Regions from separate parts of the Fictibacillus marinisediminis genome, predicted to be linked through region 3. Evidence: riboswitches for the same ligand, from Rfam matches in the RefSeq annotation. Region 3 holds a riboswitch; each other region holds the start of a gene.
The links. A riboswitch is a leader RNA that binds a small molecule or an ion and turns the genes downstream of it on or off. The one in region 3 is predicted to bind S-adenosylmethionine.
Positions count from the first base shown of each region.

Region 1 (3,278 bases), 500 kb from region 3:
ATTGTTCAGGCAGCCGCGATAAAGCTTCTGCTTGCTGGAATTGTTTCACGGTTACACATCCTGTCTTTCGTAATTTTCTTGAAATTCTAATCAATTATGTTATACGCTTAATTAAAATCTGTCAAAACGTTTTAATGGAGGATAGCATGAAACTTACTGTTGCAGCGATACAAATGGATATTCAGCTTGGCAATCCCAAGCAAAATATTAAGAGGGCTTCAAAACGAATTGAACAGGCAGCAATGAAAAAACCAGATGTGATTGTTCTTCCTGAACTGTGGACTACAGGCTATGATCTAGAAAGACTAGATGAGATAGGAGATACAAACGGCGAGGAGATCAAACGATTAATGAGCGAGCTTGCCAGCAAATACCAAGTGAACATTGTTGCGGGTTCCATCGCTAAGAAAACGGATGAAGGAATCTATAACACCATGTATGCCTTTAACCGAAAAGGTAAGCAGATCGGCGAATACAGTAAACTCCATCTGATCCGGCTAATGCAGGAAGAAAAATATATTGCTCCGGGCTCCAGCAAAGGAAATTTCATGCTTGAAAACGTTCCGGCTGCCGGTGTCATCTGCTATGATATCCGTTTCCCCGAATGGATTCGCTCCCATATTCTTGAAGGCGCCTCTATCCTGTTTGTTCCTGCCGAGTGGCCGGCGCAGCGGCTGAGCCACTGGCGGAACCTGCTAATAACAAGAGCCATTGAGAACCAATGCTACGTTGTGGCATGCAACCGGGTCGGCAGTGATAAGAACAACACGTTCGCAGGTCACACGATGGTCATTGATCCCTGGGGAGAAATTATTGCAGAGACAGACGGAGAAGAAGAGACCATTTTGTTTGCTGAGGTCGACACTGATCTTGTTGAAGAAGTAAGAAACAGAATTCCTGTGTTTGAAGACAGACGTCCAGAATTTTATTAAAAAAAGATTTGACAGGACAATGGATAAGATTGTATGATTGCCATTGTAAATTATTATTGCATTCTGTTTTTTCTAACAATTTTATATTTGTTGTCTCTTATCAAGAGCAGGTGGAGGGAATTTGGCCCGATGAAACCCAGCAACCGACCGTAATACCATTGTAAAATGGGGCGTCTACTACTAGAAGCCTGGAGATCCAGTATGGCACGGTGCTAATTCCAGCAAAACTTTGTTTTGCAAGATAAGAGGCGTGGAAGCTATACATCCAGGCCTCTTTTCATACAGAAAAGAGGCCTTTTTACATACAAAAAATTCCGGAGGTAGTATAGATGGCAACAACCCTCAAACAGGCTTACAAACCACTGAATGAACAAACCGTGGTGGGGCTGGCACAAAAACTCAAACTGTTTTCTGATTATCAAAACATTAAAGTCAATGAGATTGGTGACGGTAATCTTAACCTTGTTTTTCGGCTAATCGAAGCAGATACAGGTAAATCCATTATCGTAAAGCAGGCACTTCCCTATGCCAAAGTTGTGGGAGAAAGCTGGCCGCTTACACTGGACAGGGCAAGGATTGAAAGCAGCTCTTTAATAAAATCAGCAGAATTTGCTCCTGAGCATGTTCCAGAAGTTTTTTATACAGACCAGGATCTCGCTCTCACTGTAATGGAAGACTTATCTTCTCACGTGATTCTGCGGAAAGGTCTGATCGAAGGGGTCAAATATCCTCATCTCGCACAGCACATCGGCACATTTATTGCCAAAAGCCTGTTCTATACGAGTGATTTCTATTTGCATCCTTTCGAGAAGAAAGAGCTTGTCCAGACGTTTACAAACCCTGAACTCTGCAAAATAACCGAAGACCTTGTATTTACTGACCCGTTTTATGACATCAACACCAACGATTTTCCTTCCGAGCTGAAGGAGGCCGTTTCCAAACTATGGAATGATACTCTCCTCAAACAGAGAGCTGCCTCTCTAAAATATAAATTTCTAACGCGTGCAGAGGCCCTGTTGCATGGTGACCTCCATACCGGAAGTATTTTCGTTACCGAAACTTCTACAAAATTAATAGATTCCGAGTTTGCTTATTATGGGCCTCAAGGCTTTGATATCGCCCACTTTTTTGCCAATATTGCATTGAATCATGCCTCACAGTCCTTTCATATCTCTGACAATCTTAGGCGCGAAGAATATCAGAGCTATTTGCTCAGCGTGATCAAAGACACTTGGGAAACCTTCACTGCCCATTACAGGGAACTGTGGAAAACAGAGGGTGTAGAGTCTGCAACCAAACTTCCTGAATTTGAGGAAGAGATTTTAAATAGTATTTTTACAGATATGATTGGTTTTGCAGGTTGTGAAGTGATCCGCCGCACGATTGGGCTTGCCCATGTCGAAGATCTTGATTCCATTGAAGACTTCAATGGCCAAATCGAGTTAAAAAAACGTGTGCTTAAGCTTGGAAGCGATTGGGTAAAGAACGCTGAGAGAATAAAAAATATCGATGAATTTATCACATACATCAGGAGTGTTTAATGATTATGAGTACGACAGAAACCTGGATTTCATCACTAAGATATAAAGGGGATCATCTTCTGCTGCTTGATCAGCAGCAGCTTCCCCGCCATACCGTCTACATTAATGTTACGACAATTGAACAAGTGTGGGATTGCATAAAAAAATTGCAAGTGAGAGGCGCACCTGCCATTGGAATCGCCGCAGCTTTTGGAATCGTGTTATGGGCAAAGGCCAACAATTCCCTGCCGTATGACGAGTTCAAGTCAAAGCTGTTGCAGCAAAAAGCTTACCTTGCCGGATCCCGGCCAACTGCGGTTAATTTGTTCTGGGCCCTCGACCGGGTCACAGGCTCTGCCGAACAAGCCCGAGATACTGAGGAAGCGGTTCAGCTGATTGAGCAAGAGGCACTTTTCATTCAGCAGGAAGATGAAGAAACTTGCCGTAAAATCGGGGAATACGCATTGACCTTGCTGAAAAACGGGGATTGTTTGATGACGCACTGCAACGCTGGCGGAATTGCAACTTCCCGGTATGGTACAGCTCTGGCTCCCATGTATTTAGCAAAAGAAAAAGGCTGGGACCTCTCAGTGTACGCTAATGAAACAAGACCGGTATTTCAAGGGGCGCGTTTAACAGCCTGGGAGCTGCAGCAGGCAGGTATTAATGTAACATTGATTACGGATAACATGGCTGCCCATACACTTAAAACAAAAAACATCGCTGCGGTCATCGTCGGCTGTGACAGAGTCGCTGCCAACGGAGATACCGCCAATAAAATCGGGACGTTCGGACTAGCCTTGCAGGCAAAAGCACTCGGCATTCC
Region 1 covers NZ_JAIWJX010000002.1:1,606,067-1,609,344, reverse strand. Annotated here, with positions in the region: gene LCY76_RS08745 (pyridoxal phosphate-dependent aminotransferase) at 1-49, opposite strand, end outside; gene LCY76_RS08740 (carbon-nitrogen family hydrolase) at 135-932, shown strand; SAM riboswitch class I at 1,027-1,180, shown strand; gene mtnK (S-methyl-5-thioribose kinase) at 1,262-2,473, shown strand; gene mtnA (S-methyl-5-thioribose-1-phosphate isomerase) at 2,479-3,278, shown strand, end outside.
Region 1: it holds a riboswitch for S-adenosylmethionine, as region 3 does, so the genes downstream of both, mtnK (S-methyl-5-thioribose kinase) here and LCY76_RS06145 (ABC transporter ATP-binding protein) in region 3, are expected to answer to the same signal.

Region 2 (3,278 bases), 2.2 Mb from region 3:
CGACTTCTTTGCGGCTGAAGGTGGCTGGCGGAAGCTCTCCATTTCTCAGCAGTTCCCTCACTTTAGTGCCTGACAAAATCACATGATCCTCTTTGCTGTGAGGACATGTTTTCGATGAAGCCATTCCTTCGCACTTTGTACAATAGAAGCTATGTTCAAAGAACATCAGTGTAATGCCTAGTTCTTCCGGAGTAAACCTGGAAAAGATTTTTTGTGCATCATACGTCCCATAATAATTACCCACACCTGCATGATCCCTTCCAACGATAAAGTGTGTGCATCCGAAGTTTTTGCGGACCATCGCATGAAAAATGGCTTCCCTCGGTCCTGCATATCTCATCGCTGCCGGAAATACGGCCAAGAATACCCGGTCTTGCGGATAATAGTTTTCAAGCAGGATTTCATAGCTTTCCATCCTCACATCAGCGGGAATATCATCGGATTTCGTTTCTCCAACAAGCGGGTTCAGGAACAGTCCATCTACGGTTTCAAGGGCTGTTTTTTGAATGTATTCGTGTGCTCTATGCACAGGATTTCTTGTCTGGAAACCTACAACTGTATTCCATCCCCTGTCTCTGAAGACTTGGCGGGTTTCAGCTGGATCCAGACGATATTCAGTAAACCTCTGTTTTTCTGGCCTCTTTACGAGAGTGATTGATCCTCCGACATAGTAAGAAGGGCGTTCCAGAAGTTTTTTAACCCCAGGGTGTGCAGTATCTGCCGTTTGGTAGACCTGCTCTGCTTCATGCTTAATGTCCGGGCGGTAAAGGTCTTCCACCTCGATGACTCCGTACGTTACACCCTCAAATACGAGCCTCGCCTGATCTCCTGCTGATAGCGTCCTGGCTTGTTTTTCATGAACTGGAAGGACGATTGGAATGCTCCAAACCGTTCCATCAGCAAGACGTAGAGAATCAACGACAGATTGATAGTCTTCTTCATTTAGAAAACCGGTAATTGGGCTGTAGGCTCCTACACCGATCAGTTCAAGATCACTTAAGGATGTAGCATCCAGTTCCACTTCCTTTTGAATGTGGTCCGTTGGCAGATTTGGTTCATAACGGTTTATCAGCTTTCCTCCATGCGGCAAAATTGATGTCATGTTAATTCCTCCTGTAATTTTACTTTATTATTCGTGAAGTCCACACTCTGTTTTCCCTTGCCCTGACCAGCGTCCTGAGCGGGAATCACCCGACCCGTCAGCCGGAAGCGTGCACGGCTCGCAGCCGATGCTCGGATACCCCTGATCGTGAAGCGGATTGTAGGGCAGATTCTGCTTGTAGGCGTATCTCCAAATTTCCTTCCATGTCCAATGGATCAGCGGACAGATTTTCACGGATTTAAAACGTTCATCCTTATTGACGTACTGAACATTGCTCCTCCCTGCCGACTGCTCCCTCCGGAGACCTGACAGCCATGCCGGTGCTCCGTCCAGTGTTTCCTCGAGAGGGGCTACCTTTCGTATATAACAGCAGAGGTTCGGTTCTCTTTTCCATAACTCGCTGCCATGCTTTTCCGCCTGTTCCAACAAGGACAGCGAAGGCTTCTTCATCTCAATCTTCATTTCTGGATATCTTTTTTTCGCCTTTTCGATCACCTCGTACGTTTCCTTGAAGTGAAGGCCTGTATCCAGGAAAACGACTCTTGCATCTGGTTTGACCCTGGATACAAGATCCACCAGGACACTGCCTTCTATACCGAAGCTGCAAGCATAAACCAGTGCATCTCCATATTGCTCATACGCCCATTTCAGTACTTCGAGTGATCCCTTCGTTTCACTGTCTTCCGGAAACGTAAACTCCTGTTCTTTCCATGTGTCAAACTTGAGCATGTTAACCACCCCTCCAATAAAAAAGGCAGCTTTAACCATAAGCAGCCATCCTGCTATGTTAAAACCGCCTCTAGTTTTCTAGTCAGCGAATATTTATTTAAAACGTACCTTTTCGTTTTTTTCCAGCTGAATCAGCTTTCCATCCTGAACAATTAACGTGATGGACCCATACTTGATACTGTTCAGCATTTCTTTTAACTGTTCAAAAATTTCTTCCTGGCTTTTACCGTTTACCACATCAGAACCTCCTCGTTTAATATGTTTTGTTCGGTTTTTTTTAGGAATTAAAATGGCAATAAAAAAACCTTTCCATTTCGGAAAGACTGACGAGGTAAACATATTACCTTATCTTCCAAAATGTAATAAACATTCTGCTGGAGTTAGCACCTTGCAAAAAAAATGCAGGTTGCCGGGTTTCATCGGGCCAGTTCCCTTCACCGCTCTGGATAAGTTTTTTTATTTTTTTAAATAATAACACACATTTATGCTTTCGAAAACCCTATTATTCTTATCGGATTAAAAAATATTTATTGAAATATCCGAAAATTTTATTGACAGACTTTCGTTCCATTGAATATAGTAGATACTAAATTCGAAAAGAGATACACTGCTGATCGGAAAAACCGAAGGCTCTTAACTTTACTGTTAAGGGCCTTTTATTTGTTAGGAGGAGTAAAATGAAAAAACTGATCATCCTGGCCCTGATTGGACTCGTTGCACAACTGATTGACGGGTCTCTCGGTATGGCTTACGGACTGACTTCGACTTCCCTGCTGCTGGCCTTTGGGATCGCTCCGGCGGTTGCTTCGGCTTCGGTTCACTTTGCAGAGGTTGTTACGACAGCCGCCTCAGGTGCATCACACATCAGGTTCGGTAATGTTGACCGTAAAATTATCTTTCGTCTCATTATTCCGGGATCCATTGGGGCATTTACCGGTGCCTGCTTTTTATCCAATCTTCCTGGCGACGCAGTAAAACCGTATATTTCCTTTTTCCTGCTGTTCCTTGGTTTCTTTATTCTGTACCGATTTTTATTTAAAAAGAACACCAAGCCTGCTGATCATGAAAAAGCGTTCAGCCGCAAGCAGCTCATCCCGCTCGGACTTGTTGCAGGCTTTTTGGATGCCACCGGAGGAGGAGGCTGGGGACCGGTAGCCACACCTGTCCTGTTAGCCAAAAACGGCACAACAACAAGAAAGGTTATCGGTTCCGTGGATACGAGCGAATTTGCTGTTGCCGTTTCTGCTACACTCGGTTTCCTCATCTCTCTCGGATGGGAGCAGGTCAACTGGATGTGGGTTATCGCCCTCATGGCGGGAGGATTAATCGCAGCACCGATCGCCGCATGGCTCGTCCGCATTATCCCTTCACATATTTTAGGTGTGGTTGTTGGAGGATTGATTATTGTAACGAACGCCCGGACGCTTTTGCAGTCCGCTGGAATCTC
Region 2 covers NZ_JAIWJX010000002.1:3,339,419-3,342,696, forward strand. Annotated here, with positions in the region: gene sat (sulfate adenylyltransferase) at 1-1,102, opposite strand, end outside; gene LCY76_RS17825 (phosphoadenylyl-sulfate reductase) at 1,130-1,831, opposite strand; gene LCY76_RS17830 (YezD family protein) at 1,925-2,041, opposite strand; SAM riboswitch class I at 2,174-2,284, opposite strand; gene LCY76_RS17835 (sulfite exporter TauE/SafE family protein) at 2,509-3,278, shown strand, end outside.
Region 2: it holds a riboswitch for S-adenosylmethionine, as region 3 does, so the genes downstream of both, LCY76_RS17830 (YezD family protein) here and LCY76_RS06145 (ABC transporter ATP-binding protein) in region 3, are expected to answer to the same signal.

Region 3 (3,278 bases):
CCTAAGAACGCATTCACATATAGCGGAAAGAACGCAGATTTTGAGATCAGCAATATTTTTGACAGCTCACCAAAGCCAAACCAGAGAATGAATAACGGTATTACAGCTAACGATGGAATTGTCCGCAGCATCTGAAACGTAGGATCAAGTGATTGCTCTGTTTTGCTCGAGAAACCGACGGCCAGCCCGGCCAAAAGCCCAAGTCCCCCGCCAATTAAAAATCCTGTAAGCGCCCGGAACAAGCTGATTTTAAAATGTGTGAATAATTCCCCGGTACGAATCAATTCTTTAAATGCGATAAGGATTTCACTCGGCCTCGGCAGCAAGGTGGCAGAAATCAGCCCGTAAGCACCTGCCAGTTCCCAAACAATGATGATAAAAACCGGGAGTGCCAATCCTCTTGCCAAATGGGATTGGAATGGGTTTTTGCTCTGTTTTTTTGTTGCTGATTCCTTGATGCTTTGTTTACGCTCTACAGTCGTTCTTGTTAATACTCCAGTCTGATTGCTCATCACTTCATCTCCTTTGCATCGTTATCGGACGGCTGCAGTTTTCTCGAATTCCTCTACTTTTTCAAATTCACTCAACACACGCTGACGTATTTCCTGGAAGGCAGGATCTGTTTTTCTTCGGGGATGATTCAGCTCAATCGGTATCACTTCCCGAATCGTGCCGGGCCGGGGATTCATGATCACGACTCGGCTGGCAAGATAGATGGCCTCATCGATGTCGTGAGTCACAAAGATCATAGTCGTCCGGTTTTTCTGCCAGATATCGAGCAGCACCTCTTGCATATGTGACCGGGTAAAGGCATCCAACGCTCCAAATGGTTCATCCAGGAGGAGAACCTTAGGATTTCTGAGCAGGGCTCTTGCGATGGATACCCGCTGAGCCATTCCTCCCGACAGCTCTTTTGGATAGGCATTTTCAAAACCCTCCAGCCGGACCAAGTTAATCAGCTCTCGTACTCTTCCTTGTGTAGCATTTTCTTTCACAGGCAAGTTGGCCGCAATATTTTTTTCCACTGTCAGCCAGGGAAACAACCTGGGTTCTTGAAAAATAAATCCTTTATCAATACTTGGTCCTGAAACTTTTTGGTTATCCAGTAATACAGAGCCCTCATGGCTTGTATCCAATCCAGCAATTATTTTTAATAAGGTACTTTTCCCGCAGCCGCTCGGGCCGATCACCGTGATAAATTCTCCTTGATTCACATTGAGATCAATTTGTTCAAGTGCTTTTGTCACGCCTTTTCCCGTCTCAAAACTCCGATCGAGTTTACTAATTTGCAGTAAAGTCATTACGATCTCCCTTCTTCATTTCGTTTTGGCAAAAAGAAAACAACCGGAAACCTCCTTTTTAGGAAGCCTCCGGTTGTCCGGTCGACGTATCGTTTTGAACAATTGCAGCGAATAAAATTCCCCCTTTCAAATGAAAACAGGTCCAGGAACGAAAGAAAACCAAAGGCCATGTCTGCTAATGTCAAGACACGGCCTTTGGTTTACCAATCAGCTGTACGATATTTTTTTACTCACACATAAAAAACTTCCCCTTACCTGTCATGGACGTGTAAGGGGAAGTATAATTCATGTTCCGCCTTCCTTATCGTCCAAGCTGCTGCTTGTTGGATTTGGCACAGTTCTCTGAAAGAGTCCGCTGCCGAGGTTTCATGGGGCCAATTCCCTCCACCTCTCATAATAAGAAACGATTATGTAGTTTTTTTAAATCATATAAATCTCATCGGATTAATTGTTATTAAAACAGGTATGGAATGGAAAGTCAATAACTTTTTCGAAAAATCTAAAAAGTGCTTGGCTCTGCCAATATATTGAGCGATCCCCTGCACATAAAACGATACATCCTTCAACATACTAATTGTTGGGAGGTTGTTCTTTATGTTACTTTCATGGTTAACCGGTATGCTGCTGGCCGTACAGCCCGTCAGTACGCCGGCGAGTATATCATTGATGCAGCAAGGCCAAACCATCGCAATTATCGATCGAAAAGATTTTATGATTCCGCTTCCGGGTACACCAATGATCGATAGTGAAAAACTCGAGTTGTTCACGTTAAAATTGGAAAGACAGGTCTACCGTCCGCCTATTAATGCAAAGATCAACGAATCTGGAGGCATCATGCCTGGAGAAAACGGATCCATGCTTTATAAGAAAGCGTTTAAAGAACAGTTTTATGCCAATTTCTTCAGCAAGGGACCTGCTAAACTTGAAATCCCTCAATTAACCGTACATCCCAGGGTTGACAGTGAGCTGCTCGGAAATATCAGGACCAATCACCTTGCTCAGTATGTTACCTATTTCAACCGTTCTCATTCATCCAGGACCCATAATATTTCACTTGCCGCAAAAGCGATTGATAATCAAGTCGTGTTTCCTGGAGAGACCTTTTCCTTTAACGGGGTCGTAGGCAGACGGACTACTGACAAAGGGTACATGCGTGCACCTGTTATTGTTCGTGGAGAGCTTTCAGAAGGAGTCGGCGGAGGAATCTGCCAGGTCTCCTCTACTCTTTTTAATGCCGTGGACCGGGCTGGACTTCATATTGTGCAGCGTTTTTCACACAGCCGAAGTGTACCTTATGTTCCAAAAGGCAGGGATGCGACCGTCAGCTGGTACGGGCCTGATTTCCGTTTTCAAAACCGTTATAACCAGCCGATCCTGATCCGGGCCAAAACCTATGGAGGGAGCATGATGGTGATGATTTCATCTTCTGATGTCATACATGTTCCTTCGAAAAAGCCCTGATATCAGGTTCGGTCAGTAATTGTGTCAACATTGTTAACCATTGAGCAAACCCATTCCAATTTCATAATTACGGTGATAGAATAAACGAGGATTTGATCATCTTGGAGAGAAGTGATGACATGAAAAGTCTTCCGTTTTTCTATATGCTGTTCTTAATCAATGGATTGCTGCTTGCCGGTGGATTAGTAAGTCCGACTTACCTTGTTGTAGCCCGCTGGAGCATGATCTTCTTTAATATAACGGCCCTTGCTGCTCTTATTTATTTCAAAGAACATGGCAAGGGAGCAAGATGGAGCAAAGTTTCTTCCCGAGGCCGTCTTGTATGGTGGGGAGCTTTCTTGTTCAATGTTGTTTCTGCAGCGAATGAAGTGCTTCATTCCGGACTGTTTCAATAATCAATCATTAACCTTTACAGCTCAGCGTAATGCTGAGCTTTTTTATTTTCCTTAAATACCTTTGAGCCACGCTGGATTTTCTTTTAAAAGCCTGGATAAAAAACGAAGCTGCGGAAAGGGC
Region 3 covers NZ_JAIWJX010000002.1:1,109,108-1,112,385, reverse strand. Annotated here, with positions in the region: gene LCY76_RS06150 (ABC transporter permease) at 1-512, opposite strand, end outside; gene LCY76_RS06145 (ABC transporter ATP-binding protein) at 534-1,301, opposite strand; SAM riboswitch class I at 1,600-1,704, opposite strand; gene LCY76_RS06140 (VanW family protein) at 1,896-2,762, shown strand; gene LCY76_RS06135 (hypothetical protein) at 2,864-3,157, shown strand; gene LCY76_RS06130 (NUDIX domain-containing protein) at 3,209-3,278, opposite strand, start outside.